DNA from 2 places in the Vibrio sp. VB16 genome. Region 2 is predicted to be linked to the other one. Evidence: riboswitches for the same ligand, from Rfam matches in the RefSeq annotation. Region 2 holds a riboswitch; the other holds the start of a gene.

Region 1 (15,321 bases), on a different replicon from region 2:
ATAGGCGCGAAAAATAGAGGGGCGTTGAAAGAGTCGATAGTGGTTACGTTTATTTGGAGTTTCGTTATCTGTTTCATTCTAGGGGTCGTTTTTTATCTCTTTGGTAACAACTTAATCTCCATGATCACTGATATTGAACGTGTTAGTGAGATTGCCAGTGTGTACCTCCCTTGGTTAATAGCTATGCCATTATGCGCGATGTGGTGTTTTGTTTTGGACGGTATTTTTATCGGTGCGACAAAAGGCAAGGAGATGAGAAACAGCATGTTTATTGCCACTTGTACTTTTTTTGCAGTCTTCGGCTTGATGAGCGGTTTTGGTAATCACGCCTTATGGGCGGCGATGATAAGTTTTATGGTCATACGTGGTGTAAGTTTAGGGTTTGTTTTTGTGTTGCAGTGGAGAAGAGGTGTTTTTCTCTGAGATCTCGTTCAGGCTGAGGTATTCTTAGCCTGAACATAATGACTACCGCGTATCGTCTTTTATTTTAAAACAGACGATTAAGCCCGTTTAAAGCCGCTACTCGGTAAGCTTCTGCCATTGTCGGGTAGTTAAAGGTGGTATTGACGAAATATTCGATGTTATTCGCCTTTCCTTTTTGCTCCATTATAGCCTGCCCGATATGAATAATTTCCGCGGCGCGTTCCCCGAAACAGTGAATACCTAATATCTCTTTGGTTTCTCTATGAAAGAGAATTTTTAGGCTGCCAATATCTTTTCCTGCGATCTGAGCTCGAGCGAGGTGTTTAAACGAAGAACGTCCTACTTCATATGGAACCTTCGCAGCAGTGAGTTCTTGTTCTGTTTTACCCACAGAACTAATTTCCGGTATGGTGTATATCCCTGTAGGGATGTCTTCTATTAAGTGGGTATCAGCTTTTCCTTTCACAATGTTCTGTGCTACAAATCGACCTTGATCGTATGCAGCACTAGCTAAGCTAGGGTATCCAATAACATCTCCGACAGCATAAATATGCTCTACTTTTGTCTGATATTTTTTATTGATGCTTAGAGAGCCTCTGGCGTCAGCAGTCAATCCAGCTGATTCGAGGTTTAGTTTATCGGTATTACCCGTTCGACCATTGGCGTAGAGCAAGCAGTCAGCACGCATTTTTTTCCCTGATTGTAAGTGTATAATTACACCGTCATCAGTGGCTTCGACTTTCTCATATGTCTCGTCATTTCGGATGACAACGCCACTATTCCAAAAATGGTACGAAAGAGCATCTGAAGTTTCATTATCTAAAAATGAAAGTAAGCGATCCCGTGTGTTGATGAGATCGGTTTTTACATCTAATCCGCGAAAAATGGAAGCGTATTCGCAACCGATGACGCCTGCACCATAAATAATGATGTTTCTTGGAGTATGTCCTAGAGAAAGAATTGAGTCGCTGTCGTAAATACGAGGATGAGTAAAGTCAACGTCTTCGGGTTGGTAAGGTCTGGAACCTGTCGCGATGACAAATTTGTCCGCAGTATAATATTCTAGGCTCCCGTCAGTCTGTTTTACGGCAACCTGATTTTTATCTACAAAATGAGCTTTACCAAAAATAAGGTCACATTGGTTGCGATCATAAAAACCTTGACGAAGGCGTGTTTGCTTATCAATAACGGTTTTCGCATGGCTAAGGATATCGGCAAAAGAGGCATGCACGTTATTTACATTACGATGAAACAGTGGATTGCTATTGAATTCAATGATTCGGCTTACTGCGTGTCTCAATGCTTTCGAAGGAATCGTTCCCCAGTGCGTACATCCGCCACCAACACTTGATTCTTTTTCAATTATGGCGACATTTAACCCTGCTTTGGTTAATCCCATTGCTGCCCCTTCACCTCCAGGACCACTACCGATTACGATCACATCAAAGTGAGTTTTTCGAGCCATATTGATTCGCCTTCCATGATTGTTGTTAACATTGCTGTAGCGAGATTTTAACTTGTTATCACCATAGGTAAATGGTCATCACACTATAGAGTGGTAATGATCACGGACTTATGCAAATCTAATGGATGTTAGTTGTGCTTTTACAATGTGTATTTCTCACTGGTCCGAATTCGCGTTATAGTAATTAGACGTTAATTGGCTTTATTGGTAAAAATAACCCCCTATGGGAATTCGTGCGCTACAAAAAGAAAAAACACGCCGATCATTAATTGATGCAGCATTTAATCAGCTTAGAGCTGATCGCAGTTTCTCAAATTTGAGTTTAAGAGAAGTCGCGAGAGAAGCGGGTATTGCGCCGACCTCGTTCTATCGTCATTTCAAAGATATGGATGAGCTAGGTTTAACCTTGGTTGATGAGGGCGGATTACTCCTAAGGCAACTTATGAGGCAAGCTAGGCAGCGAATTGCCAAAGAAGGCAGTGTTATTCGAACCTCAGTAGAAACCTTTATGGAATTTATTGATAGTAGCCCTAACGTGTTTCGATTGTTATTGCGTGAACGCTCAGGTACATCGGCTGAATTTAGAGCCGCAGTAGCAAGAGAGATGCAACATTTCGTGGCTGAAATGACCGAATATTTGATAAGCACAGGAATGGATAGAGAGGAAGCTTCTATTCAGGCGGAAGCATCGGTAATCTTGGTATTTAGCTCCGGCGCAGAAGCGTTGGATTTAAGTAAAGATGAAAGAGAGGAACTAACTGAAAGGTTAGTGATGCAATTAAGAATGACCGCCAAAGGTGCTTATTGGTACAGAAAAGAGCGAGAAAGACAAAACAATAGGATATAACTATGTCGAATGAATTTAGTCCAACAAAAAGTGACTCTGCTAGAAAAACGCTACTATTAGCGGTAATTGTGGGTATGTGCAGCAATGCATTACTCTCCGTGTTGACGGTAACCGAGGTCGCTTTCTCAATTTTTCCACTGATAGCTCTGGTACTATCCGTACAAATGCTCTATCAAAATTATCTACGTAATCCTGTTTCAGAAGAACTTCCATTGGTTGGTTTGGCTTGTTTTTTTGTAGGTGCTTTCGGTTATTCAGCATTTATAAAAGCTCAGTATCCGGGGGCGGGATCGAATTTTTTCGCCATTATAGTGACGTTGTTGTTACTGTTATGGGTAGGAAAAAAACTAGGTTTCATCGCAAAGGGTGAGTAGTTAGTTAGGAATAAAAAAAACGAGCGAAATGCTCGTTTTTTTAGTTTGCTTTATTTGCGCCTTTCTAAAAGAACGCCTGCTTCCATATGGTGCGTATATGGAAATTGGTCAAATAGAGCGAATCTGATGATTTTGTGAGTTGTAGACAATAATTCGAGATTTTCTTTGAGCGTTTCAGGGCTGCAAGATATATATAAAATACGCTCATAACCTTGAACCATTCTACAAGTGTCTTCGTCCATGCCTGATCTTGGTGGATCGACAAAAATAGTGTTGCAGTTGTAACTAGCTAGGTCAATATTTGCTTGTTTTAAACGTCGAAACTCTCGTTTACCATCCATCGCTTCGGTAAACTCCTCAGCGGACATACGAATAATTTGAACGTTATCTATCTTATTTGCCGCGATATTGTATTGAGCTGAAACGACTGATGGCATAGCGACTTCGGTTGCGAGTACGCGTTCAAAGTTTTGAGCGAGGGCTAATGAAAAATTACCGTTCCCACAATAAAGCTCTAATAAATCACCGCTACTTTCTTTCGTACAGTCTACCGCCCACTCCAGCATTTTCTGAGCAACAATACCGTTCGGTTGAGTGAAGCTATTTTCTACTTGTTGATAGATATAGGTACGGCCATGAACATTTAATTTTTCAATCACATAATCACGCTCGAGCACTATTTTCATTTTTCTTGCTCGTCCGATAATATTGAGATTGAAACCTTTGCTGCTAAGCAATATCCTCAATGTTTTTGCTTCTTCAGTCCATTTATCATCAAGCTGACGGTGGTAAAGAAGAGAAACAAGCACTTCGCCATTTAAGGTTGAAAGAAAATCAACTTGAAACAGTTTTTTCCGAAGATCATCGTTATTTTTGATTCTATCTATAAGAATTGGCATCAACTCGTTAATTACGTTGCTAGCCGCAGGGAATTGGTCAACGCGAATTTTCTCACGAGTTCCTTGATTAAACATTATGTAATAAAGAGCTTCGCCTTCGTGCCAAACGCGAAATTCGGCTCTCATACGATAGTTTTGCTCTGGAGATTCAAATATTTCCAACTCAGGAACATCATATTCAACAAACATTTCGTTGAGACGATTCGCCTTCTCTTTCAGCTGTTCGTGGTAGCGATTAGAGTTTATTTCCAGGTTTGCCATAGATATGCCTTTAACTTTACACAAGGAGCGCAGATTTTATTCAATCCGGCTTGGTTGTCCAGTACTGATATGAATAAGTTTCATGTAGAAACGTAATTTTTTCCACTAGACAAGAGATATATTGATAATTAGTATCCGTTTTAGAGCTGGTGGCAATTGAAACTATAAATTGCCTGAAATGGGAATCTGGTGAAAATCCAGAACTGACGCGCAGCGGTAAAAGAGAACGAACATCTACGGTGAAAACCACACACTGCTACATCCAATGATGAGTGGGAAGTGAGATGCTAGGCGACCAATTAATATTATCATAGGTCATGCTCCTAAGTCCGAATACCTGCCAGCAAGTAAATGAACTTTCTCATTTGCTAGGACTTACGCGAACAGGATTATTAATGAACAAATCAATAATAGCGGCCGCAGTGGCATCGCTAGTTTCTGCATCACCTTTCTCTTTTGCACAATCTTCTTCTGATATCGAAACTGTCGTTGTTACGGCCAATCGTTTTGAACAGGTGGAGAGTTCGGCTCTGGCTTCAATAACGGTTATTGATAGAGAACATATAGAAGCTACGCAAGCTACCACTGCTTTAGAGTTACTGAAGAGCGTTCCTGGAATTACGGTTAATACTCTAGGGAACAAAGGCAATGCTTCTTCTATATATATCCGTGGAACGAAATCTAAGCATGCTCTAGTTTTGGTTGACGGCGTTAGAATTAATTCTCCAACGTTAGGGAGCGCATCCATTGGATTAATCCCAGCTTTTGCTATTCAGAGTATTGAGATTGTGAGAGGTCCAAGGGCTTCTGTTTATGGATCTGATGCTATTGGCGGAGTTATCGCGATAAGCACTATATCTTCAGAAGAAACCCATGAGTTGAGAGTCGGTTATGGCAGCGAAGATCATAGCCAGGTTGGTTGGCGGTCATCGGGTAATGTTTCAGAAAATACTCAAGGCTCTTTTGTAATAAACAAAGAACAAAGCGATGGTTACAAAATATATGAATTGGCCGCGGATGGCGAAGAGTTTGGCTATTCAGCCCAAACAGCATTCGGTCACATTAATCACCAACTAAATGATGAATGGTCTTTGATGTTTAGTGGATATGACAAATCGTCAGATTTCGAATACGCAGGTCAATATGACGGTTCGAAAAATCAACAAGACGATGAGTTCTATAGTTTGTCCAGTGGTGTTATATACGAAAAAGAGGATTACCTTTCTAATCTGCAGTTTTTTTTAGGTAAGAGTTCTCAGGCAACGGGTGATGCTGAAGGACAAAATGCGAAAGGAACAATAACATCTCGCCGCAATGGTGTTTCCTGGATAAATACCTATTTGGCTCTTAATAATATCGTCCTTAATGCAGGATTAGATTATTACAAAGAGAGTGCTGATAGAGGAGGTTCAAATACGGATAATTACGAAAAACTAGATAAAGAAAACAAAGCGGCATTCTTGACCTCTAGTTTTGAATTTGACCCACTAAGCGTAGAATTGAGTTTAAGACATGATGACGATAGCGTATTTGGTGGAAAGACAACTTGGAATGCGGCCGCAGGGTATCAAATCTCGAAATCACTTCAAATAGTATCCTCTATTGGTAGCGCATTTAAAGCACCCACATTTAACGACTTGTACTGGCCTGAGTCTGCTTATGATAAAGGTAACCCAAATTTAAAACCGGAAGAGTCGGAGTCAGCGGAAGTTGGCCTTCGAGGCAACTACGATGTTTTAAATTGGAGCATTACGGCATATAAAACAGAAATCGAAAACCTTATAAACTGGGCTCAAGAGAATGGAAGTGGAAAATGGACACCTTCAAATGTTGATGATGCGACAATAGAAGGTATAGAAGTCGCAATCGATTTCTATACGGGGCCAATCAACCATGAACTTGTTGCTGAATGGATGGATGCAGAAGATAAAAGTACAGGAGATGCTTTAGTTCGTATCCCTGAAAATAAATTTGCTTGGAATATGATGTATTTTTATGAAAACTTCGACCTGAGTGTGTCGGCGTTGTATACGGGAGAAAGAGCAGACAATTCTGACAAAGAGCTTGATGCTTATACTGTTGTTGATTTAGGCATAGGATATCTGGCGACGAGTTCTCTTAAATTAGGATTGCGAGTAAATAATGCTTTTGATACTGATTATGAAACAGGTTATGGGAGTAGTAGTTTCGTGACTGGCGAAGATTATTATTACAAAGGACCTGGTCGAACTGCATTTTTTACTGGTACTTATCAGTTTTAAATTGCAAAGCGGCTTTATGAAAAACCTCCAATTGTTGGACTAACTAACATTGGGGGTTTGTATGTTCAAATGCAGTGAGATATTAACAATAACAAATCCTTGCCCTTAGATAGTTGACTTTATTGTTGCCAAATAGAAACTATTAAGTAAGATCTTTCGTCTTTATCTGACTGGTTTTAACTTTGCCACAGCAAGCTAATATCCTTATCTTCGATTCTGGCGTTGGTGGATTGTCAGTTTATCAAGAAGTCTGCAAAGAACTTCCTAACGCAAACTATATCTATCTATTTGATGACAAAGGCTATCCCTACGGAGAACTTGAGCCTGACACGCTCATTGAAAGAGTGAATGGTATGGTGCGTTATGCTACTCAGCAGCATCGGGTTGACGTCATTGTTATTGCCTGTAATACGGCAAGTACAATTGTACTTCCTTCATTACGCAAATCATTTTCTATACCCGTTGTTGGTGTTGTACCGGCAATAAAGCCAGCATCTCTTATTTCAAACATTGCAGTCGGACTTATCGCTACACCTGCAACGGTAAAGCGAGAGTATACTCAAACCCTCATTAAAGATTATCTGTCTTCTGTTCCGACCAAGCTATTAGGATCGACAGAATTAGTTGATATGGCGGAGAACAAACTAAAAGGCAAACCAGTTTGTATGGAGTCTTTAACTTGTGTACTAAAGCCACTTATCGGGAAAATAGACGTAGCAGTTTTAGGTTGTACGCATTTTCCTTTGCTTAGAAATGAAATAAAACAGGTATTAGGGAATAAGGTTCGTATTATTGACTCAGGAGCGGCTATTGCGAGGAGGGTAGTTTCGTTAATTGAATATAATCATGATATGAAGAGCAAGCGAGAAATGGTTGCTTACAATAGTGCTTCTTCCAAAATAGAAGAAGCACTATATATAACGTTCAAAAAACTTGGTTTTGAAACTATTGAGACGATTCCGACTCCGGATGTTTAGGATCATTGGCGATACGTACTTTCAAAGTACGTTGCATATAATCATGATCATTTAATCCAGAAATAACATTATCAACATCACTACTGCCAACCACAACAAAACCAAAGCCGCGTCGTTTACCAGTTCGTTTGTCTTTCATTAGGCGTACGGCAAATACTTCGCCATGTTCAGAAAATACTTGACGAACATTAGTTTCGTTCGCTTTGTATGGAAGGTTACCAACATACAGTGTTGTTGTAGATGGTTTATCTTTTGGTGTTGTGGAAGAAGAAGTAGTAGAACAAGAAAGGTTAAGGATAAATGCTGATGCAACTACACCAATTACAAAAGATATAGCGGGAGAAACTGCTAATTGAGAAAAGATAGCAGCGCCAAGTACAGCGAGAGCGATTATTAAAAAGATAAATTTTTTAGAGTTCATATTTGAATACAACGTCTAGTAGATAAAAAAAATGGGATATATAGCTAACAAATATAGCTTCCTGAATACTACGGGTAACTCTGCTTAATTTCCAACCTATTGATGTGACTCTGCTCAAATGTTGAAATTTTATCCAATAAATATCTGTTTGATCGTTTTTTAAGCAAGCAGAAAAATAAATCAAAAAAGATCTTGCCAGAAAAAAAAACCTCCCTATAATGCGCCCTCACCAACACGGAGTACAGCAACAAAAAGTACAGTGAAAAATGGTGATGAGAAAAGGATCCAAAAAGATCTTGACTCATTAGAATGGAAGCGTAGAATACGCATCCCTAACTGATTGGAACTGATAAAGATTCAATGGTTAGAACGCTCTTTAACAATTTAAACCTATATCAATCTGTGTGGGCACTCGTTGATGACAATCGAAGATGATTCTCTGCTTTAGGGCACGAAATCAACAACGGTTTCAATGAACTGAGTGACCTAATTTGATGCTTATTTTGTTTTTACTTTTTTAAAAGTGAAAGCGAATTAACTTCGAACACAGTTATTTAAATATCACTCTGTTCCTTTTTATAGGAAGAGAAGGATAGAACTTTAAAGAACACTTTACTATTTAACCTTCGGTTATCTAAAGTAAAAGGCAATTTAAAGTCAGTATTCATTGAGCCAAAAAGAACTTAAATTGAAGAGTTTGATCATGGCTCAGATTGAACGCTGGCGGCAGGCTTAACACATGCAAGTCGAGCGGAAACGATGTTAACAATCCTTCGGGAGCGTTAATAGGCGTCGAGCGGCGGACGGGTGAGTAATGCTTAGGAATTTGCCCAGTTGAGGGGGATAACTATTGGAAACGATAGCTAATACCGCATACGCCCTACGGGGGAAAGGAGGGGACCTTCGGGCCTTCCGCGATTGGATAAGCCTAAGTGAGATTAGCTAGTTGGTGGGGTAATGGCTCACCAAGGCGACGATCTCTAGCTGGTCTGAGAGGATGATCAGCCACACTGGAACTGAGACACGGTCCAGACTCCTACGGGAGGCAGCAGTGGGGAATATTGCACAATGGGCGAAAGCCTGATGCAGCCATGCCGCGTGTATGAAGAAGGCCTTCGGGTTGTAAAGTACTTTCAGTAGTGAGGAAGGCAGTAAGTTTAATACGCTTATTGTTTGACGTTAGCTACAGAAGAAGCACCGGCTAACTCCGTGCCAGCAGCCGCGGTAATACGGAGGGTGCGAGCGTTAATCGGAATTACTGGGCGTAAAGCGCATGCAGGTGGTTTGTTAAGTCAGATGTGAAAGCCCGGGGCTCAACCCCGGAAGGTCATTTGAAACTGGCAAACTAGAGTACTGTAGAGGGGGGTAGAATTTCAGGTGTAGCGGTGAAATGCGTAGAGATCTGAAGGAATACCAGTGGCGAAGGCGGCCCCCTGGACAGATACTGACACTCAGATGCGAAAGCGTGGGGAGCAAACAGGATTAGATACCCTGGTAGTCCACGCCGTAAACGATGTCTACTTGAAGGTTGTGGCCTTGAGCCGTGGCTTTCGGAGCTAACGCGTTAAGTAGACCGCCTGGGGAGTACGGTCGCAAGATTAAAACTCAAATGAATTGACGGGGGCCCGCACAAGCGGTGGAGCATGTGGTTTAATTCGATGCAACGCGAAGAACCTTACCTACTCTTGACATCCAGAGAAGCCAGTGGAGACACAGGTGTGCCTTCGGGAGCTCTGAGACAGGTGCTGCATGGCTGTCGTCAGCTCGTGTTGTGAAATGTTGGGTTAAGTCCCGCAACGAGCGCAACCCTTATCCTTAATTGCCAGCGAGTTATGTCGGGAACTTTGGGGAGACTGCCGGTGATAAACCGGAGGAAGGTGGGGACGACGTCAAGTCATCATGGCCCTTACGAGTAGGGCTACACACGTGCTACAATGGCGCATACAGAGGGCAGCCAACTAGCAATAGTGAGCGAATCCCAAAAAGTGCGTCGTAGTCCGGATTGGAGTCTGCAACTCGACTCCATGAAGTCGGAATCGCTAGTAATCGTAGATCAGAATGCTACGGTGAATACGTTCCCGGGCCTTGTACACACCGCCCGTCACACCATGGGAGTGGGCTGCAAAAGAAGTAGGTAGTTTAACCTTCGGGGGGACGCTTACCACTTTGTGGTTCATGACTGGGGTGAAGTCGTAACAAGGTAGCCCTAGGGGAACCTGGGGCTGGATCACCTCCTTAAACGATGATTGCTCATGATGAGTGTCCACACAGATTGAAATAGGTTTAGAAAAGCAAAGAGATGATAACTCAGAAATATCTTCTGTTATTGCATCATGATTTTTCTTAGTTCAACTAAGAGAAAGCATAAAGCAAGAATGGGTCTGTAGCTCAGCTGGTTAGAGCGCTCGCCTGATAAGCGGGAGGTCGGTGGTTCAAGTCCACTCAGACCCACCAAACTCTCCTTTATACTGCGTTAAATTGTTCGTCGTGTATTTACATACACTTCCTTGCAATTTGCCTTGTCTAAAAAGAGTTAACTTTATTAGATTTCATGAGTTGTCAAAAAAAACACCCAACTGATGGGGTTATAGCTCAGCTGGGAGAGCGCCTGCCTTGCACGCAGGAGGTCTGCGGTTCGATCCCGCATAGCTCCACCATCTTTAAGTGTTTTTACTCTGCATAGAGAAAAGAATATTTAAAAATGGTTTTGGCTTATTTTTATAAGTATGAAATCTTTGCTCTTTAACAATTTGGAAAGCTGACTGATAAATAATTGATTATTATTTATCAAAATAAAAGTTCTCAAATCCTAAGTCTTTTAGATTTAGGTACTTGTTGTCACTTCGGTGATAACAAACCAACACACATTCAAGTGTTCTTGGAAACAGCTAACTTCGGTTAACTGTTTAATATTTGAGTCCGGCAAAATCGAAAATGTTGTCTCGCTCATTCAAATAATGAGGCAACGATAGAAACCTTGGTTGCTATTACAATAACAATTCGTTGTTATTTCGCGTAAGCGAAACCCTTTGGGGTTGTATGGTTAAGTGACTAAGCGTACACGGTGGATGCCTTGGCAGTCAGAGGCGATGAAGGACGTATTAACTTGCGATAAGCGTAGATAAGGCAGTAAAAGCCACTTGAGTCTACGATTTCCGAATGGGGAAACCCACTAGCATAAGCTAGTATTATTAACTGAATACATAGGTTAATAAGGCAAACCCGGGGAACTGAAACATCTAAGTACCCGGAGGAGTAGAAATCAACCGAGATTCCGAAAGTAGCGGCGAGCGAAATTGGATTAGCCCTTAAGCTTTTAATGATGCAGGTGAAGATTCTGGAAAGTATCGCGATACAAGGTGATAGCCCTGTAACCGACACGTCATTTTAAGTGAAAACGAGTAAGGCGGGACACGTGATATCCTGTTTGAATATGGGGGGACCATCCTCCAAGGCTAAATACTACTGACTGACCGATAGTGAACCAGTACCGTGAGGGAAAGGCGAAAAGAACCCCTGTGAGGGGAGTGAAATAGAACCTGAAACCGTGTACGTACAAGCAGTAGGAGCAGGCATTGCGTCCTGTGACTGCGTACCTTTTGTATAATGGGTCAGCGACTTATATTTAGTAGCAAGGTTAACCGTATAGGGGAGCCGTAGGGAAACCGAGTCTTAACTGGGCGTCGAGTTGCTAGGTATAGACCCGAAACCAGGTGATCTAGCCATGGGCAGGTTGAAGGTTGAGTAACATCAACTGGAGGACCGAACCGACTAATGTTGAAAAATTAGCGGATGACTTGTGGCTAGGGGTGAAAGGCCAATCAAACCTGGAGATAGCTGGTTCTCCCCGAAAGCTATTTAGGTAGCGCCTCGGACGAATACTACTGGGGGTAGAGCACTGTTAAGGCTAGGGGGTCATCCCGACTTACCAACCCTTTGCAAACTCCGAATACCAGTAAGTAATATCCGGGAGACACACGGCGGGTGCTAACGTCCGTCGTGGAGAGGGAAACAACCCAGACCGCCAGCTAAGGTCCCAAAGTATAGCTAAGTGGGAAACGATGTGGGAAGGCTCAGACAGCCAGGATGTTGGCTTAGAAGCAGCCATCATTTAAAGAAAGCGTAATAGCTCACTGGTCGAGTCGGCCTGCGCGGAAGATGTAACGGGGCTAAGCTATACACCGAAGCTGCGGCAACATAATTTATTATGTTGGGTAGGGGAGCGTTCTGTAAGCCGTTGAAGGTGGACTGTAAGGTCTGCTGGAGGTATCAGAAGTGCGAATGCTGACATGAGTAACGATAATGGGAGTGAAAAACTCCCACGCCGGAAGACCAAGGGTTCCTGTCCAACGTTAATCGGGGCAGGGTAAGTCGACCCCTAAGGCGAGGCCGAAAGGCGTAGTCGATGGGAAACGGGTTAATATTCCCGTACTTCTTATAATTGCGATGGGGGGACGGAGAAGGCTAGGTGAGCCTGGCGATGGTAGTCCAGGTTCAAGGGTGTAGGCTAATTTCTTAGGTAAATCCGGGAAATTGTTAGGCTGAGACCCGATGTCGAGTCACTACGGTGATGAAGTCATTGATGCCATGCTTCCAGGAAAAGCCTCTAAGCTTCAGATTATAAGAAATCGTACCCCAAACCGACACAGGTGGTCGGGTAGAGAATACCAAGGCGCTTGAGAGAACTCGGGTGAAGGAACTAGGCAAAATGGTACCGTAACTTCGGGAGAAGGTACGCTCTTGACGGTGAAATCCCTTGCGGATGGAGCTATCGGGAGTCGCAGATACCAGGTGGCTGCAACTGTTTATTAAAAACACAGCACTGTGCAAAATCGTAAGATGACGTATACGGTGTGACGCCTGCCCGGTGCCGGAAGGTTAATTGATGGGGTTAGTCTTCGGACGAAGCTCTTGATCGAAGCCCCGGTAAACGGCGGCCGTAACTATAACGGTCCTAAGGTAGCGAAATTCCTTGTCGGGTAAGTTCCGACCTGCACGAATGGCGTAATGATGGCCACGCTGTCTCCACCCGAGACTCAGTGAAATTGAAATCGCTGTGAAGATGCAGTGTACCCGCGGCTAGACGGAAAGACCCCGTGAACCTTTACTACAGCTTGGCACTGAACATTGACCCTACATGTGTAGGATAGGTGGGAGACTTTGAAACTTCGTCGCTAGATGGAGTGGAGTCGACCTTGAAATACCACCCTTGTATGCTTGATGTTCTAACGTAGGCCCCTTATCGGGGTTGCGGACAGTGCCTGGTGGGTAGTTTGACTGGGGCGGTCTCCTCCCAAAGAGTAACGGAGGAGCACGAAGGTGGGCTAAACACGGTTGGACATCGTGTGGTTAGTGCAATGGCATAAGCCCGCTTGACTGCGAGAATGACAATTCGAGCAGGTGCGAAAGCAGGTCATAGTGATCCGGTGGTTCTGAATGGAAGGGCCATCGCTCAACGGATAAAAGGTACTCCGGGGATAACAGGCTGATACCGCCCAAGAGTTCATATCGACGGCGGTGTTTGGCACCTCGATGTCGGCTCATCACATCCTGGGGCTGAAGTCGGTCCCAAGGGTATGGCTGTTCGCCATTTAAAGTGGTACGCGAGCTGGGTTTAGAACGTCGTGAGACAGTTCGGTCCCTATCTGCCGTGGGCGTTGGAAGATTGAAAGGGGCTGCTCCTAGTACGAGAGGACCGGAGTGGACGAACCACTGGTGTTCGGGTTGTCATGCCAATGGCATTGCCCGGTAGCTAAGTTCGGAATCGATAAGCGCTGAAAGCATCTAAGCGCGAAGCGAGCCTTGAGATGAGTCTTCCCTGGCACTTTACGTGTCCTAAAGGGTTGTTCGAGACTAGAACGTTGATAGGCAGGGTGTGTAAGCGTTGTGAGGCGTTGAGCTAACCTGTACTAATTGCCCGTGAGGCTTAACCATACAACACCCAAGGGGTTTTGTGGACTCAATGTAAGAACATTGAATGTGTGTGAACTTTTATTTAGGTCAGTAATCCAGATTATTAAAGTTTTCTAAGTTATTAGGAAGCTTTACCAAATTTGCTTGGCGACCATAGCGTTGTGGACCCACCTGATTCCATGCCGAACTCAGAAGTGAAACGCAATAGCGCCGATGGTAGTGTGGGGTCTCCCCATGTGAGAGTAGGACATCGCCAGGCTTTAATATCGTTTTATCTTTTTTAGGAAAGATAAGGCAAGACTAGATAAAGCGCACAAGTAAGACTTTATGTAGGATGACTATGATTGCCCGTATTACATACGGGCATTTATTTCGCTCAAAGTTGAGTGAAGTCAAGATACCGTTTTTAATGAATAGATTGAAAATTGTATCTTGACTTTACAGTCAGGACGCGTAGAATACGCATCCCTAACTGATTGAAACTGATAAAGATTCAATGGTTAGAACGCTCTTTAACAATTTAAACCTATATCAATCTGTGTGGGCACTCGTTGATGACAATCGAAGATGATTCTCTGCCTTAGGGCACGAAATCAACAACGGTTTCAATGAACTGAGTGACCTAATTTGATGCTTTCGGGTATCGAACACAGTTATTTAAATATCACTCTGTTGGAGTGATAGAACTTTAAAGAACACTTTACTATTTAACCTTCGGTTATCTAAAGTAAAAGGCAATTTAAAGTCAGTATTCATTGAGCCAAAAAGAACTTAAATTGAAGAGTTTGATCATGGCTCAGATTGAACGCTGGCGGCAGGCTTAACACATGCAAGTCGAGCGGAAACGATGTTAACAATCCTTCGGGAGCGTTAATAGGCGTCGAGCGGCGGACGGGTGAGTAATGCTTAGGAATTTGCCCAGTTGAGGGGGATAACTATTGGAAACGATAGCTAATACCGCATACGCCCTACGGGGGAAAGGAGGGGACCTTCGGGCCTTCCGCGATTGGATAAGCCTAAGTGAGATTAGCTAGTTGGTGGGGTAATGGCTCACCAAGGCGACGATCTCTAGCTGGTCTGAGAGGATGATCAGCCACACTGGAACTGAGACACGGTCCAGACTCCTACGGGAGGCAGCAGTGGGGAATATTGCACAATGGGCGAAAGCCTGATGCAGCCATGCCGCGTGTATGAAGAAGGCCTTCGGGTTGTAAAGTACTTTCAGTAGTGAGGAAGGCAGTAAGTTTAATACGCTTATTGTTTGACGTTAGCTACAGAAGAAGCACCGGCTAACTCCGTGCCAGCAGCCGCGGTAATACGGAGGGTGCGAGCGTTAATCGGAATTACTGGGCGTAAAGCGCATGCAGGTGGTTTGTTAAGTCAGATGTGAAAGCCCGGGGCTCAACCCCGGAAGGTCATTTGAAACTGGCAAACTAGAGTACTGTAGAGGGGGGTAGAATTTCAGGTGTAGCGGTGAAAT
Region 2 (15,321 bases):
ATTTGGCTAAAAACATATTGAGGTTTGTTGGAACGACTGGTTTTCAAAACCAGGGTAATGTCTTGATGCAAAGCCAATAGGATGAAGCCGGATGTCACGGCATAAAATAGATACAAAAAGTGCTTTCTCATGCCTATGACTCCTCAACAGAAATGGCGATTGGTTGCTCGTTTTTGAGGTGTATATTGGTGCGCTTGTTTTGAGTTAGTTTGTCCTTTTTTCTGGTAGGATTTTTTTTGCTCCTTTTCGGTTTGGTTACCTGTTTGTACCACTCTTTAATAAAGAGCAGATAGTCGGTCATCGCATTAATAGGGCAGAGGGTTTTACACCAAGGACGATGAATGAACAACGAGGTGATAAGCAGCAAAATAGTTGGTATAAATAGGTAGATAGAGCCCACCATGCTGAACATAATACCGAATGGTTCAAAGGTGAATGCCGCCGGATTTCTAAAGTACAAACCACCGCTCAACGTCGCCAATAAAATAAGCCTTGGGAACCAATGGAAGGCTTTGTGTTTAAGGCTGATGGTTTTCGCGTTGGTAAGCTTAGAGAGACATTGTTGAGTGGTACCCATCGGGCAGATCATCTGACAGTAGATATTTTTGTTGAACAAAAGGATATAAACGACACTGAGTATCAGAAGAATAATGGCCGTATAGTTTCCAAGGCCTGATGCCCATGCGCCCGAGATTAATATGCCCATGGTGGCCGAAGAAACCAATGCGGCCGAGTAGAAACCAAATATAAGCAGAGCGGAAATCATCACGGCCCATTGCATCTTGTTTTTATGGATGCTGGTAGAGCGGCTGATATAAATGGCCAATAGGAAGAACACCACTGCGAGTCCATCAAGAAAGCCTACCGTATCAAATGGGCTAGACGCTTCTTTTAGGCGATAGCCAAATATCTGTTCACGAATTGGGTCCACGGCATTATTCGCGGCGTTGAGAATGCCATTCGAAGATAGCGTTGCGCCGCTTATGGCATCTACGTGAATCTGACTTCTGCCCATTGTGCTAAGGAATTTATTCACTAAACCATGTTCAATCACCTTGTTGACATAAGAGGCGGTGTCCTTGATGGATAGGATACTGGCTTGTTCAATGGTGCCTTGTATATTCATACGGATTGCGACGCTAAGCTCACCACCGTAGCCAACCCCTTGTCCGACGCCTAACCATGCTTTTTGTTCGTTGTTTTCGATGATTTTGTAAAGGTTATCGTCAACCTTAACGAGTTGCTGGTTCTCTTCTAGCAACGAATTTAGCATGGTGCTTTGACGCTGAGATATCTCAACGCCGCCAAACCACCAAGCGGCAATAAGCAACAATAACGAAGCTATAGCGGCAATTTTTTCGACGACAAGGTTAGATTTCTTTTTAGATCTTCGAGCCATGACCTACCTACCAAAAGGGTATAAGCGTAATTTTTGCTCATGGTAGCGTTATAGCGAATGGTATAAAGGTAGATAACAACCCATTTCAGATACAAAAAGTCCAAACATGGTTAAGGTTGATTTTCATCAATGGTTAGGGGGAATGATGAGTTATGTTTTCCCCCAATGATATATTTAGGCTCGAAATAAGGTCAGCTATTGTTGTGTATTAAATCGATGATTTAGTTCCAATGAAAGATAGAAAGACCGAGTGTTTGCCCGCGAAAATTCTAATTGGTCCACCTTCATAAATTTGCTACTGAGTATACTGTAGTTTGGTCTATTTGATGGCAGAGTGGGGCGCTTGTTCATAGGCCCGACTTGATAGATATAGTAATCCGGGTCTTCAATCAGGATGCTCTCGATGTTAAATTTGGCAACCTTGCGCCCCGTGGGCGCGATAAGGTTGCCGCCCGCAGCGCCGATAATACCGTTCACAATACTCTTATCTCCTGCCACCATAAATGGGCTTTCTGTTACTTCAAAGACCACCCTTGGTTTCTGCCTTAATGGTTGAATTTGTTCGCGAATATGAACAAGCTCTTGGACAAGTTTATCGGCCTCAGACGGCCTATTTACCCGCTCACCTAAGCTTGTTATTTGCGTAAGAATTTGATCCAACGTGACGGGGTCGTACTTCATCACCTCTACGTCCAGTTGCTGCGACATATACTCAGAAAAAAATCGATTTGAGCTGATGATAAGAAGGTCAGGTTTTAGGCCTTTTAGCAACTCGACATTTGGCTTGATGTGAGAACCTACCTTTAGCGCATTGGGGAAGTCGTCGTTACTGCGAGTAACGCCGACTACCTTGTCCTGAACGCCAAGTTTAATCAATATATCACCGGCTGCGGGTGCAAGTAGGACAATTCTTTCGTAGGCTAAAGCTTCAGGAACAGAAACTAAAGCTAGTAGTATCAGAAGACACCGTAACATCGTAGACCTCGGAGAGTAGTTGTGGGGTTACTTGGTCCCTAAGGACATCATAGATAAGCTCCCCTTTTTTAAAGAAAAGGAACCGTTCAAAATAGCGATACGCAAGGTTGATATCGTGTACAGAAGTGATGACCGTCTGCGGTAATTGGTGTAGGTGGTCAAATATCTCTAATGTATGACGGATATCTAAGCTGGAGTTAGGCTCATCTAAATAGATAATCGGCGCTTCCTGATTTAACACGCGCGCTAACATTACTCGGCGTTTTTCACCGCCAGAGAGGTCTGAATAACTGCGTTTCTTATACTGTTCGATATCCAGTAACTTCAGCAGCTCGATGGTCTTGTCTTTATCCTGTTGTTGGAACTCATTGGTTTTCAAGTGGACATATCTTCCGAGCAGCGCAACCTCAAGGACGCTAAACGGAAATGAGATATCTGAAAACTGGGGTAGAACGGAAAACAGTCTCGCCCGTTCTGCATGAGTGATCTCTTCCAATGGTTGCTGCTGATAAAATATGGACTGTTGAGGGCTTTCTATTAACCCAGCAAGCAAATTTATCAGTGTACTTTTTCCGCAACCGTTTTCGCCCATTAGTGCCACTTTCTCACCAGATTCTATGGTTAATGAAGGGACGTTAAGGGAGAAATCGCTCCTGCGATATTCTAGATTTTGAATCTTGATATTAGCCATTCCAGAAGTGCTCCCTTCGGTGCTTTAACAGATAGAAGAAGAACGCACCACCGAATACCGCCGTCATAATACCGACGGGTAGCTCAGCCCCACCCGGAATTATCACTCTCGCAATCGTATCCGATGCCATAAGAAGAAATGCACCAAACAGACTGGAATAAAAGATATTATGTTTCATATCGCTGCCAAAAAGACTGCGAGAAATATGAGGAACGATAAGACCAACAAAGCCGATAATCCCTGAAAAACTGACCGCTACCGAAACCAGTAAGGTCGAGGCGATAAACACTTTAGAACGGAGGCGATGGACATTGACACCAAGGCTCTGCGCCGAGTGTTCATCTAGAGCCAAGATGTTCAGTTTCATTGAATTACGATGAAGATAAAAGAAGACGCCAGAAAACAATAAGGTGCAGATAGTTAGCCTTTCTATGTTGACCATAAAAATACCCCCCATTAACCAATAGACAATGGAGTTTAGTGAGTCCTCAAAATAGTACTTAGAAAAGCTTATCACCGCCGAGGCGACCACATTCATGACGACCCCTGCTAAGATCATCGTAATTGGATTAATTCGACCGGCGGTTAGGGACATCCGATAAACCATCGTGAGTCCACCTAACCCTGTTATAAAAGCAAATACAGAGACAAAGTGAACTGGCATGCCAAGGGAAATGGCTAACACGGCCCCTAATGCTGAAGACGAAGCCGCGCCAGTGGTAAAGCTGTCAGCCAAAGGATTTTTCAACGTAAGTTGATAGATACTGCCGCTAAGACCGAGCATAGCACCGATAACGGCCGAAAATAACACTCTAGGTACCCGAAGTTCGGTCAGAATTTTGTATTCGATCGGCGACATATCAAAAGGGTTGATCCAATTGGGACCGATTAGCGTTGAAAGCAGCATACAAACAATAAAGAGAGTAACTAATGTCCACCTCATGCTTCGACCTTATATACAATTCGATTAGCAACAAACAGCAGTATGAGAGTTAAAACAAACAATATAGCCAATGACGAGGTATTAAATGGGGTATCCAACAGAGAAGAACGAATGAGATCTGCGCTGTAAGTGAGTGGAGAAAACTTGGCCAGTATCTGAATAACCATAGGCATCTGATCGACAGGAAAAAATGTACCGGAAAGAAACATCATCGGGGTAATCACAAATGAGTTCATGGTCGCCTGATCTCTATGATTTTTCATTTTGAGTGAAATGATAAAACCAATAAGCGCAAAGGCAATTAGATGCAGCAGCAACGCCAAGGCAAACTGAATTGAAAAATGCAAAGTGATACCACAAAAAACGCTATAAATTGCCACTATAGCGACAGGAATCATGCCTTTGGTGACACCATAAGCCACTTCGCCAGCCACGATTTGCCACCGCTGGTTAGGTGCCAACAGGTACTCCTCAAAGATCTTAAGATAGAAACGACTGATATTGATTTCGCTCGCGATATTATAGCTATGGTTCATGCTCGACATCGCTACAAGTCCCGGTAACAAAAATGTGAGATATTCGATACCTTCAACGGTGGTTCCTTTGCCTACGCCATAGCCGAATGCCATCAGATATAGGAACGGAGGAACTGCTGCTGCCAATATGACACGGACAATCTTTTTCTTTAATACGGTGCATTCCCGATAGTAAATGCCTACGACACCATCAAGCATTCTTTATTAGCCTTTTTCCAGTGAAATGAAGGAAAACATCTTCCAATGTGGTTTCTCTGACGCTGGTTTCTCTGACTCTCGTTTTCTTAGAACTGGTTTCCATAGGTTCGTTAGAGATATTAGCGAGTCTTTCCAATGCTTGCTCTTGGTCATCAAAAAACTCTTGATGGAAGTCCTCGGTTTCTATTTCAAGAACATAGCGCCCCAAGCTGTGCTTGAGCGTTTCTGCGGTTCCTTGTGTGATTATTTTCCCGCTATCTATAAAGATAACGCGATCCGCTAATCGTTCGGCTTCCTCTATATAGTGAGTAGTGAGAAAAATGGTGCAGTTGCGTTCTTTGTTGATTTTATTGAGAAAAGACCACATTTTCCTTCGACTATGAGGGTCCAAACCCACGGTAGGCTCATCCAAAAATAAGATCTTCGGTTTGTGCATCAGTGCGCGAGCGATAACCAGTTTTCTCTTCATTCCGCCTGATAGCTTTGAGGCCGGTTTGTCTTTATGCTCTGTTAGCCCGGCGAACTCGAGACACTCATCGATGGCTCGTGCAAGGTCAGCACCGCGCATTTTGTACAATAACCCGTGAACCTTAAGGTTCTCAACCGAGGTGAGCTCTCGGTCAACATTATTGTGTTGAGGAACAACCCCGATTAATCGCCTCAGTTCATGTCTGTCAGAGCGATTTTCTGCTTTCTCATAAAGAATCTGACCAGAGTCGGGTTCGAGCAGTCCAGTCATCATTTTGATTGTTGTGGTTTTTCCTGCTCCATTCGGCCCCAGAAAGGCACATACTTCTCCGCGACGAAGGGAAAAACTCATCTCATCGACAGCTTTGCTTTTACCAAAATACCGGGTTAATGACTTAACCTCGATGAAAGCGTGGTCGGTGTGATGTTGATCTGAAATCATGGTAGTACCGCTCTTTCTATTAAATGAAGGTGATCAACGTTGTTAGCGCAGGGCTATGTTGGCATCTTTTGCCGCATCAATTAGGTGTTGAAGATACACCTTCTGAATCGACTCTTTACTACCTAAGCCTTCGAGGACAGGCGTAACTTTGATGTTCTGTTTTGACAGCATCATTTTCCATGAATCGTCTTCATCACCCGCCATATCTATACTTGCATGGTTTCCGGCGACAACCATCAGAGGTCTAATAGTGACACTTTGTATGGCATCATTGTTTAACTGCTCCATTATATTGTCGAAGTTAGGATAGCCTTCTACTAGACCAACATAGATATTTACGTCGGGGTAACGTTTATTCATCACCTCTTGCAATTCATAATAGAGACCAGTAGAAAGATGGTCGTTACCATGACCCATATAGATCAAAGCAGTGTTGCTTTCCTTTGCTCGTTTCACATCGCTAGCGAGTGCTTCAGCCAATTGGTCTAAGTCTTCTCGGTACGGCTGATGTGATCCCCATGTGCCCATTAACGGGCGTCCAAGAACGACCTTATTAAACGGTTTCCATTTCTCTTTTATTGTCTGAATGGAAGCCAGAGCGTCGACTGTGGCTTTAAGATCGATAAACTCTTCACCGTGTGATAACAGAGTCGTTTGAACCACGATATTCTTATAGCCCTCGTTTTGTAGATCAGCCATCGTACCGAGTACATTCTTCACTTGGTAAAAACCTTGTGGTACCTCGGGATGATTTTTTTGATATTCCTCATCCGATGCACGTCTATGCCAGATCTTACGAATAATACTTGAGGTAAATGCAAATCGAACGGGTGTATCAGGGTAGGCGTTTTGTACCTGTTCTTGTATGCCAATAAGTGACCCGATTGCCGTGTCATAGCTTGTACCAAATGCGGCGAGTACAATAGCGGATTTTTCTGTTTTAGCGGGTGGTTCAGAAGCATGAGTTACAGGGATAAGAGGCAAGGTGGTCAATAGCCCGATAGAGATGATCTTTAGTGCCTTGCGCGGTATTTTATTTATATTAAACATATAATTAAAACGGTTAGATTTTAACATTTTTATATTCCGTAAGTTTGAGTACAACGTCCTTTCCATCATATGGTGAGTCTATTGATGGCGTTCGTGTGCTCATTATTATTGGCTTACAGGATTGAATATCGGGCCTGGTCATAGATAGACCAGTAAACCACGAGTAACCCGCTCGCCTTTACAAACTCTAGTTTCAGAGTTTTTATCATTATTCAGGCAGGTCTCCTGGCTTTTGGGTCAACATCTGGCAGCGCGCCTTCCCGGATACTATCCAGTGGACTAATGTCTGCCGACTCTCCAATTACAGTTGCGGGCACAGCTCAAGCATCTAACTTGATTCCCTATTAAGTGTTATTTCACCTAAACACAGAATTAATGGGCATTGAATGATGTCCATTAATTCTGTGTTCAGGTCATTTTAATAAATATCACACCTGAATGAGAAACATATTGCCTTAAAAGCATCCATTATAATAGTGATTAATATCAACAAATATAAATATGTTTTTTTATGCGGCATATAAAGAAAAAGAATCGTGCCACTATTTAACCATGTCAAATTAAGCAATGACTTTGTGTGTAAATTGTCAGTTATGGTAAATACCCTCCCATTTAGGATAGAAATAAGCCATATGTCGATTTTATAATCGTAATGTCCTTTTTTTGAGATCTCCGTCACTGTTTTTCGTCGAATTTATTTAGATTAAAATTCGCAGAGATCAATAAAATGCTATTTTTATTCAATGTTATTAGTGGTTTATGTTTGTCTGTTAAAAGTACTACATATCAATTATTACTATTTTTAATGATTATAACTTTATCATTTAATCTAAATTGATATTTATCAATTTTAATATCGATGCGGTATGAGAGACTTTGAAGATATTTAGTGATAAGTAGTGCTTGTTTATATCTTCTGAGCATTATTTTATAAAGTGAATCAGGTTAAATTCCTGAACTGTACCCGCAACTGTGAACGAAATATCTAATCTTGTGTGATTGAATATATACTTCGTAAGTCAGAACCTGCTAAATAACCAACAATCAAACAGCCTGGGCGGGATCACTCAGAGTCATTGTATTTCGATTTCGGCCGCATTTAATGTTTGATTATATATAACTATCCCGACTGTGCCGGAGTTTCTGTTTGTGGGTAAATTAAAGCGTTCGAAAAGCAATAAAGAGCTGCGTTGGGGATATTCCACCGGAGCTTGTGCGGCCGCGGCGGCTCGCGCGGCGGTGCGGATGCTTATTTCGGATAAGCCGTTCTCTCAAATAAACATTCAACTTCCCAATCGAGATTTTGTGACGTTTCAGCTGGTTCGTTTAGAACGAATCGTTGAACGACAAGCTAAGCAAGTACTGGCCGGTATTATTAAAGATGGGGGAGATGACCCCGACTGTACCCATGGTCTAGAAATTCAGTGTACGGCTAAATGGAGTCATCATCCCGGAATTCAACTCAAAGGCGGGGAAGGGATAGCAACCGTGACGCTTCCGGGCCTTGAACTTCCGGTCGGCGAACCCGCTATCAATCCGATACCTAGGGCCAATATCCTCGAAATGGTGCAACTAGAGTGGGATCATTTAACGTTAACATCTCCACCAAACGGCAATAATGCTTTGGGCGAACCCTATTCTGGGCTCGAACTCACTATTTCGGCTCCCGGAGGAGTAGAAGCCGCGAAACAGACCATCAGTGAAAGGCTAGGTTTGATTGGTGGAATCTCCATCTTGGGCACGCGTGGAACGGTGAAGCCATTTTCTACCTCTGCTTATGCGGCGTCAGTAAGACAGTCGGTTCAGGTTGCAAAAAGCAATGGCCTAGAACACGTTATTTTGACCACGGGTAGCCGTTCAGAAAAATCGGCGATCAAGCAATGGCCAGAACTGACAGAATTGGCGTTTATTCAGGCCGGTGATTTTATTGGCGTTGGGTTAAGAGCGGCGAAACGCTTTCACTTAAAGCGCGTCACTTTGGTGGTCATGATCGGTAAATTAGGCAAATTAATTTCCGGTCGAATGATGACTCATGTATCTGGTCATGCTATCGATTTTAAACATCTTAGCAAGCTTGCCAGAGAGGCAAATGTACCCTCTTTCTTATGCGATAAAATTTCTGACGCAAACACCGGACGCCATGTATTAGAACTGGTTAGAGAAAACCAGCCAGAGTTGTTTCTTGAGCGCTTGTGTCAGGAGGCAAAAACTCATGCGGACCGTTATGTAACAAATGCGTTAGATATCGACGTTGTTTTAATCGATTTCGACGGTAAACCTTTAGCCCGATATTCCGATGTAAATTCGATATCAACCCCCAGTAAACCTATTGACCCAATTTCAGGTGAAAAGACATGGACACAATGAAACAGATGACCCAGCAAGGGCAGGTAATAGAGAATGATTCGTTCTCTATTATCGATCACGAGGTCCGCCAATTTCACGGTGGCCACCAGTTTAACGAGAAGCAGTGGCCCGTTGTGCGAAGGGCCATTCATACCACGGGTGATTTTGAGTTTGCTCAGTTGTTTCGGTTTGGTGACGGGGCGGTCGAAGCAGGAATTGAAGCGCTAAAGGCAGGTTGTCCGATTATTAGTGACGTGACGATGATCACCAGCGGCCTAAGCGCCCAACGTTTATCGGTATATAAAAATGATACACACTGTTTTATCAGCGACGAAGCGGTGATCACCATTGCGAAAGCGAAGGGTGAAACCAGAGCTATTTGGGCTATGCGTCGAGCACGGGATCTGGGCTTACTAGATGGTGCGATAATTGGCATCGGTAATGCCCCTACTGCGCTGTTTGAAGTACTAAGGATGGTGGAAGCGGAAGAGATAAAACCGGCACTAATCGTTGGTATCCCTGTCGGATTTGTTAAAGCTAAAGAGTCCAAACAGGCCCTCATTGACCAGAACAAGGTGCCTTATATTGCAAGTGTCGGCCGCAAAGGCGGTAGCCCTATTGTGGTGTCAACTATTCACGCACTTCTCTATCAAACGGTATAAATATATGGCAAGTATTACGGTAATTGGTGTTGCTGAAGATGGTTGTATGAGCTTAACCAGCAGGGCAGTTAATGCCGTGTCGAAAGCCAGAGTTGTCGCAGGCCATCCTCGTCATATGGCATGGTTTCCTCAATTCGATGGTGCCTTTCTCGATATGACCCAGGGTTTTTCAGTCTGGTTAAACAAGGTGATTGATGCGTCTGAAGAAGGGGATGTTGTGGTTCTTGCATCCGGAGACCCTCTTTTCTTTGGAATCGGAACAACCTTACTAAAAAGGTTACCGGCACAAGAACTTCTGTTCATTCCAACCCAAAGTTCGGCCCAACTTGCTTTTTCCCGATTGGGATTAACGTGGTCGACGGCTCAGTTTCTCTCCTGCCATGGTAGAGAGCGTGCTGGAATAGTGGCACAGATGCAGTCAGGTAGCCTGTTTGCGATCTTGACGGATTATAAAAACACGCCGCAAATTGTGGCAAAGCACATGCAACAGTTCAATGAAACCGGCTGGAGACTCACCGTCTGTGAGCAACTCGGTGGGACGGCAGAGCGCATTCGCTCGTTTTCGGTCGAAGAACTGGCCTGCAGTGACATCCTGTTCGATGGATTGAATATCATTGTCGCGCAACGGGAAATACACGCAAGATGGGGCGGAAATGGTCAGTTTTCTAGTGATGATAGCTTTGTCATGCGTATGCCACAAAAGGGACTGATTACTAAGCAAGCGGTTCGACATCTTGCTCTCACCAGTATGTGCATTCAGTCAGAAGACACGGTTTGGGATATCGGCGCGGGCTCAGGGTCTATCTCGATAGAGTCCGCTAAATTTGCCACAAAAGGCAAGGTGTTCGCTGTGGAATGCAATCAAACTTGCTTTGAAAACATTGAAGCGAATATACGCGCGCATGCGACCGATAATGTTCAGCTTATCTCTGACGCTGCCCCGAATGCGCTGACAGACCTGCCTAGTCCCGATGCGGTTTTCATTGGTGGGAGTCGAGGTGCGATGAACGATATTCTTTCTTATGTATGGGCCGCACTCAATATCGGTGGCCGCTTAGTCGTTTCAGCCGTCACGATGGACACTGTCGTAGACATTTATCAATGGGCCAAATCTAACGACCTCAATTTTGATGCACAGCTAGTGAATATCTCTAATACCCAACCACTGGCGCAATACCTTCGCTATCAGGCGGAAAATCCTATCCACCTCTTTTCAATTGTGAAATCTAAACACCCTTCGGGAGAAATTAATGAATAACGGCAAATTTGGTCAACTATACGCGGTTGGTGTCGGTACCGGTGATAGTGAATTGTTGACGCTGAAAGCGGCGCGACTAATTCAAGAAGCTGACGTTGTAGCGATTCCAGAAAAAAATAAAGGAAAAGCGGATTCATTTGCTTGGGAGATCGTGAGCGGCGCATTGCCAGAAGAAGCTATCCCGGGAGAGCGTTGTTTTTTGCATTTCCCCATGACTCGTGACGCGAGCGTAAATGTTCCGGCATGGCGTGTAGCCGCAATGACCATTCTTGATCGTCTCAAGCAGGGTAAATCCGTGGTTTTCGTTACCGAAGGTGACCCATCAGTCTTCAGCACATGGGCCTATATTCAAGAAGAGCTTGATGAAATAGCCCCCGAAATTGTGCCGATTATTGTGCCAGGAATTACCTCAATTACGGCGGTTCCTGCGGCGACAAAGATACCGTTGGCGGATGGTATGGAACGTTTTTGCGTCGTTCCAGCGACCTACGGAATTGAGAGCCTTGACACTCTAGTAAAAGAATTCGATACCATCATGCTTATCAAAGCAGGTCGAATGATCCCTCAGTTGTCGGCGAAACTGAAACAACTTGGTCTGAGCGATATGGCGACGTATGTGTCTCACGCTAGCACCGATAAACAAGAGATCTACCATGATCTCGACCAAGTACCGGAAGAGCATCGTTATTTCTCTATGGTGCAATTATCGATTCGTAGCCGCCGTGGCGTCTTGCGCGGCAAACAGTCGGTAGCATAAGTAGGTGAGAAGATGAAACTTGCGATTTACACCATCACCGTAGCGGGCGAAAAACAAGGGGCTAAGCTGAAAAGGGCGCTCCCTTTTGCCGATCTCTTTGTTGCCCCAATTGCGTTAGAAGTGTCACCAGGCGCGACACTATTGACGCTGCCGTTATCGAGCTTTGTGGCTGATAGATTTAGTCAGTATGACGGTCATATCTTCATCTGTGCAAGCGGTATCGTCAGTCGAATCATTGGGCCATTGTTGAAGGACAAAACAAGCGACCCAGCGGTGGTCTGTCTGGATGAGCAAGCGACGTTTGCTATCTCTATGCTTTCAGGGCACCGCGGTGGTGCAAATCAATTAACCGAACGAGTTGCCCATGTTGTTAAGGCGACGCCCGTTATAACAACGGCGTCTGATGTTTCTGAGACGGTCTCCGCGGATATGCTTGGTTCGCCATTTGGTTGGGTTCTTGATGCCATTTCAGAACCGTCAATTACAAAGGTTTCGGCCGCTATCGTCAACGAAGAGCCAGTGATAATCGCCCAACAGACGGGTAATAAAGATTGGTGGAAATACGACAAGCGCATGCCCGTTAACCTGATTAGCCATACAAGCCTAGATGGTGTCGAAAGTGCCCATTATCGGGGTGCAATCCTCATCAGTGATGAAAACCAAGTTGACCTATCCGGCTGGGAAAATAAGGTCGTACTTTGGAGACCAAAATCGTTAATTCTTGGTTTAGGTTGCGACCGAAATACGCCCTTGTCAGTATTGAAAGCGGGGTTAGAAGCCTTTAGCGAACAGTTTAATCTCTGTTTAGAATCCGTCGAAGCCTTCGCAAGTATTGACCTCAAGGCGGACGAAGTAGGGCTGCAACAACTGTCGGAACAGAATCAGTGGCTATTTAGCACCTATCCACCGCACCAACTGGATGGACTTGAAGGCATAGAAAGCCCGTCAGATTACGTCAAGAAAGTGACTGGCAGTAATTCTGTGGCAGAAGCGGCAGCATTAAAACGGAGTGGGACTAAACAGCTTGTCGTGCCCAAATGGGTATTCAAGCAAGATGGTTTTAACATGACGATAGCGTGTTGTCGCCGCGAATTTACCGAATCTTTGGTCAGGCATAAGCGTAAGAACTGGTTTGGTGAAAAAAAACATGGCAGCGAAGTTCGACATGGTGATAGTGAGTTAAACGCCACTGAGATCAAAGTAAATGCTTACGGTAATGAAGTGGTAGAAGGCTATCAATGCAAGCCAAAGCATGTGGATTTGGATCGGCCAATGCTGTTCTATAAACATCATATTTTGATCTGTGAAGGCAAACGCTGCGCCAAGGCCGGAAGTAAAAATCTTGCACACGACTTGCGATCAATATTGAAAGCGATGGGATTGTCGACTGGAGATCAGCGAATAAAAATAAGCAGAACCATGTGTGCCGGCGCTTGTCGCAATCGTTCGACAATGGTGGTCTACCAGCGAAGTGACAGATCTCTTTCTTTTGAAAACCAAGAGCCCTCTGAAAATAATGCGCTTTGGCTGCGAGGTATCGAAGCGTTTTCCGAACAGGAATGGAAAGCGTTGTTTAACGCGTTGGCAAATAACAGGCCGCTTTCTGAAGTGATAGACAATAAATATTTCGCGCAGATAGAAGGCGCGGACGAGACGAACCAATTATGAAAAATATAACACCTGCCGAGGAGGCAAACTGTGGCTAAATTATCTTTGGTGGGGTTAGGACCAGGAAGCGTAGACTTGATGTCGATCCGCGCTCAGGAAGTGATTAAACAAGCCGACGTGATAGTGGGCTACGGTCTCTATGTGAAACTTATCTCCTCGCTTATCAACAAACAGGCACTGGTAAGAACAGGAATGACCAAAGAGTGGCAGCGTGCCGATGCGGCCATTAAACTGGTTCAAGAAGGTAGCAATGTGGCCTTGGTTTGCTCTGGTGATGCTGGCATGTATGCGATGGCGCCCCTCGTGTTTGAACTGCTCTCTTCGCATCAGATTCATATTGAGGTGGAAACCATTCCCGGGATTACCGCGGCCAATGCTTGTGCGTCGTTAGTCGGTGCACCGTTAGGCCATGACAGTTGCACGATTTCGCTGTCCGATCTATTGACCCCGTGGGAGGTGATTATTCGTCGAATAGAAGCGGCAGCAATGGCTGATTTCGCGATTACCTTTTATAATCCGAGGTCGAAAAAACGTCAAAATCATATTGTAGAAGCGCAACGAATCATTCTTAAACACAGACCAGCGACCACGCCTGTGGCCGTTGTCAATGCGGCCTATCGAGATGAACAGAGTGTGCAGCTTTCGACGCTGGATAGTTTTACCGATCTTGAGTTTGGAATGAACGCGGCGGTTATTGTGGGGAATGAAAGCAGTTATCGTTTCAAGGACTGGATAGTGACTCCTCGCGGTTATAAGAACAAATACATTTTAGAAGATGGCGAGACACGAGAGGGTCAAACTCCGGGGCGCTCCCTTGAATACGCTTCAACGGAGATATCTTCCATTGAACCGCAACAATCTCTTGATAAAGACATGCTACAAAACAGTAAGGAAGTCGTATGACCGTTTATTTTATTGGTGCCGGACCGGGTGACCCAGATTTGATCACTGTAAAAGGTGCAAAACTAGTAGAGACCTGTCCGGTTATTCTTTATGCGGGAAGCTTGGTTCCTAAAGCGGTTATTGAACGCGCCCATCCAGAGGCGAAAGTGTACAACTCTGCCAGTATGGATCTGGATGAAATCACCAAAGTGTATACCGACGCCCATGAGCAAGGACAAGATGTTGCAAGGGTACAGACGGGGGATTTATCTATATATTCTTCCCTTGCTGAGCAAACACGCCGACTTAAGGTGCTAGGTATCGACTGGAAAGTCATTCCCGGTGTGTCTTCTTTTCAAGCATCTGCTGCGGCTTTGGGGCAGGAGTTGACGCTTCCAGAAGAGTGCCAAACGATTATTCTTTCACGTGCTTCTGGTCGTACTCCGGTACCAGACAAAGAGAATCTTAAGTCTTTAGCTCGACATGAAGCGACGCTATGCTTGTTTTTAAGCGCAACCTTGATAAGAAAAGTTGTTCGTGAACTTAGTGACGTTTATCCACAAAACTGGCCAGTTTGTGTGGTGGAAAAAGCCTCGCACCCAGAGGAACGCATTATTCGCGGCACCTTAGCGGACATCGCCGACAAGATGCATGACGCGAATATCCGTTCAACGGCCATGATTATTGTCAGCAAGGTATTTGCCATAGACGATTTTGTTGATTCTAAGCTGTACGATCCCACCTTTTCACACGCATGCCGTAAAGCGAAAGTGGTTGAGCCTTCTTCTCGTCGTGCTTTAGAAGTAGAGACCTCAGTAAAGGGAGAGTCACATGACGAAAGGTAAAGTCTATCTGATTGGTGCCGGTCCGGGCGATCCGGGGCTGCTTACCTGCCGAGCAAAACAGTTGCTGAGTACCTGTGATGTGGTTTGTTATGACAAGCTTGTGAGCGCGGCAATTCTTTCCATTATTCCAGAGCACGTTCAGTTGCATCAGGTCGGTTATCGCGGCTATCAAGGTATCCATATTGAATACGGTATGCACCC

What was found. A riboswitch is a leader RNA that binds a small molecule or an ion and turns the genes downstream of it on or off. The one in region 2 is predicted to bind cobalamin.
Region 1: another riboswitch for cobalamin. It lies ahead of IUZ65_RS15960 (TonB-dependent receptor domain-containing protein); the one in region 2 lies ahead of IUZ65_RS17995 (sirohydrochlorin cobaltochelatase).

The regions. Positions count from the first base shown of each region.
Region 1 is NZ_CP087590.1:3,492,750-3,508,070, reverse strand. It holds gene dinF (MATE family efflux transporter DinF) at 1-423, shown strand, start outside; gene sthA (Si-specific NAD(P)(+) transhydrogenase) at 488-1,888, opposite strand; gene fabR (HTH-type transcriptional repressor FabR) at 2,112-2,735, shown strand; gene IUZ65_RS15970 (YijD family membrane protein) at 2,738-3,109, shown strand; gene trmA (tRNA (uridine(54)-C5)-methyltransferase TrmA) at 3,160-4,269, opposite strand; cobalamin riboswitch at 4,400-4,628, shown strand; gene IUZ65_RS15960 (TonB-dependent receptor domain-containing protein) at 4,665-6,530, shown strand; gene murI (glutamate racemase) at 6,701-7,507, shown strand; gene IUZ65_RS15950 (RNA recognition motif domain-containing protein) at 7,476-7,928, opposite strand; rRNA gene IUZ65_RS15945 (16S ribosomal RNA) at 8,614-10,166, shown strand; tRNA gene IUZ65_RS15940 (tRNA-Ile) at 10,306-10,382, shown strand; tRNA gene IUZ65_RS15935 (tRNA-Ala) at 10,510-10,585, shown strand; rRNA gene IUZ65_RS15930 (23S ribosomal RNA) at 10,970-13,862, shown strand; rRNA gene rrf (5S ribosomal RNA) at 13,985-14,100, shown strand; rRNA gene IUZ65_RS15920 (16S ribosomal RNA) at 14,615-15,321, shown strand, end outside.
Region 2 is NZ_CP087591.1:307,129-322,449, reverse strand. It holds gene IUZ65_RS18030 (hypothetical protein) at 1-131, opposite strand, end outside; gene IUZ65_RS18025 (4Fe-4S binding protein) at 134-1,399, opposite strand; gene IUZ65_RS18020 (ABC transporter substrate-binding protein) at 1,595-2,374, opposite strand; gene IUZ65_RS18015 (ABC transporter ATP-binding protein) at 2,328-3,065, opposite strand; gene IUZ65_RS18010 (FecCD family ABC transporter permease) at 3,058-4,008, opposite strand; gene IUZ65_RS18005 (ABC transporter permease) at 4,005-4,742, opposite strand; gene IUZ65_RS18000 (ABC transporter ATP-binding protein) at 4,735-5,652, opposite strand; gene IUZ65_RS17995 (sirohydrochlorin cobaltochelatase) at 5,695-6,729, opposite strand; cobalamin riboswitch at 6,901-7,081, opposite strand; cobalamin riboswitch at 7,580-7,750, shown strand; gene IUZ65_RS17990 (cobalt-precorrin-5B (C(1))-methyltransferase) at 7,852-9,069, shown strand; gene IUZ65_RS17985 (precorrin-8X methylmutase) at 9,057-9,710, shown strand; gene cbiE (precorrin-6y C5,15-methyltransferase (decarboxylating) subunit CbiE) at 9,715-10,968, shown strand; gene cobI (precorrin-2 C(20)-methyltransferase) at 10,961-11,725, shown strand; gene IUZ65_RS17970 (cobalamin biosynthesis protein) at 11,738-13,393, shown strand; gene cobJ (precorrin-3B C(17)-methyltransferase) at 13,424-14,296, shown strand; gene cobM (precorrin-4 C(11)-methyltransferase) at 14,293-15,120, shown strand; gene cobA (uroporphyrinogen-III C-methyltransferase) at 15,107-15,321, shown strand, end outside.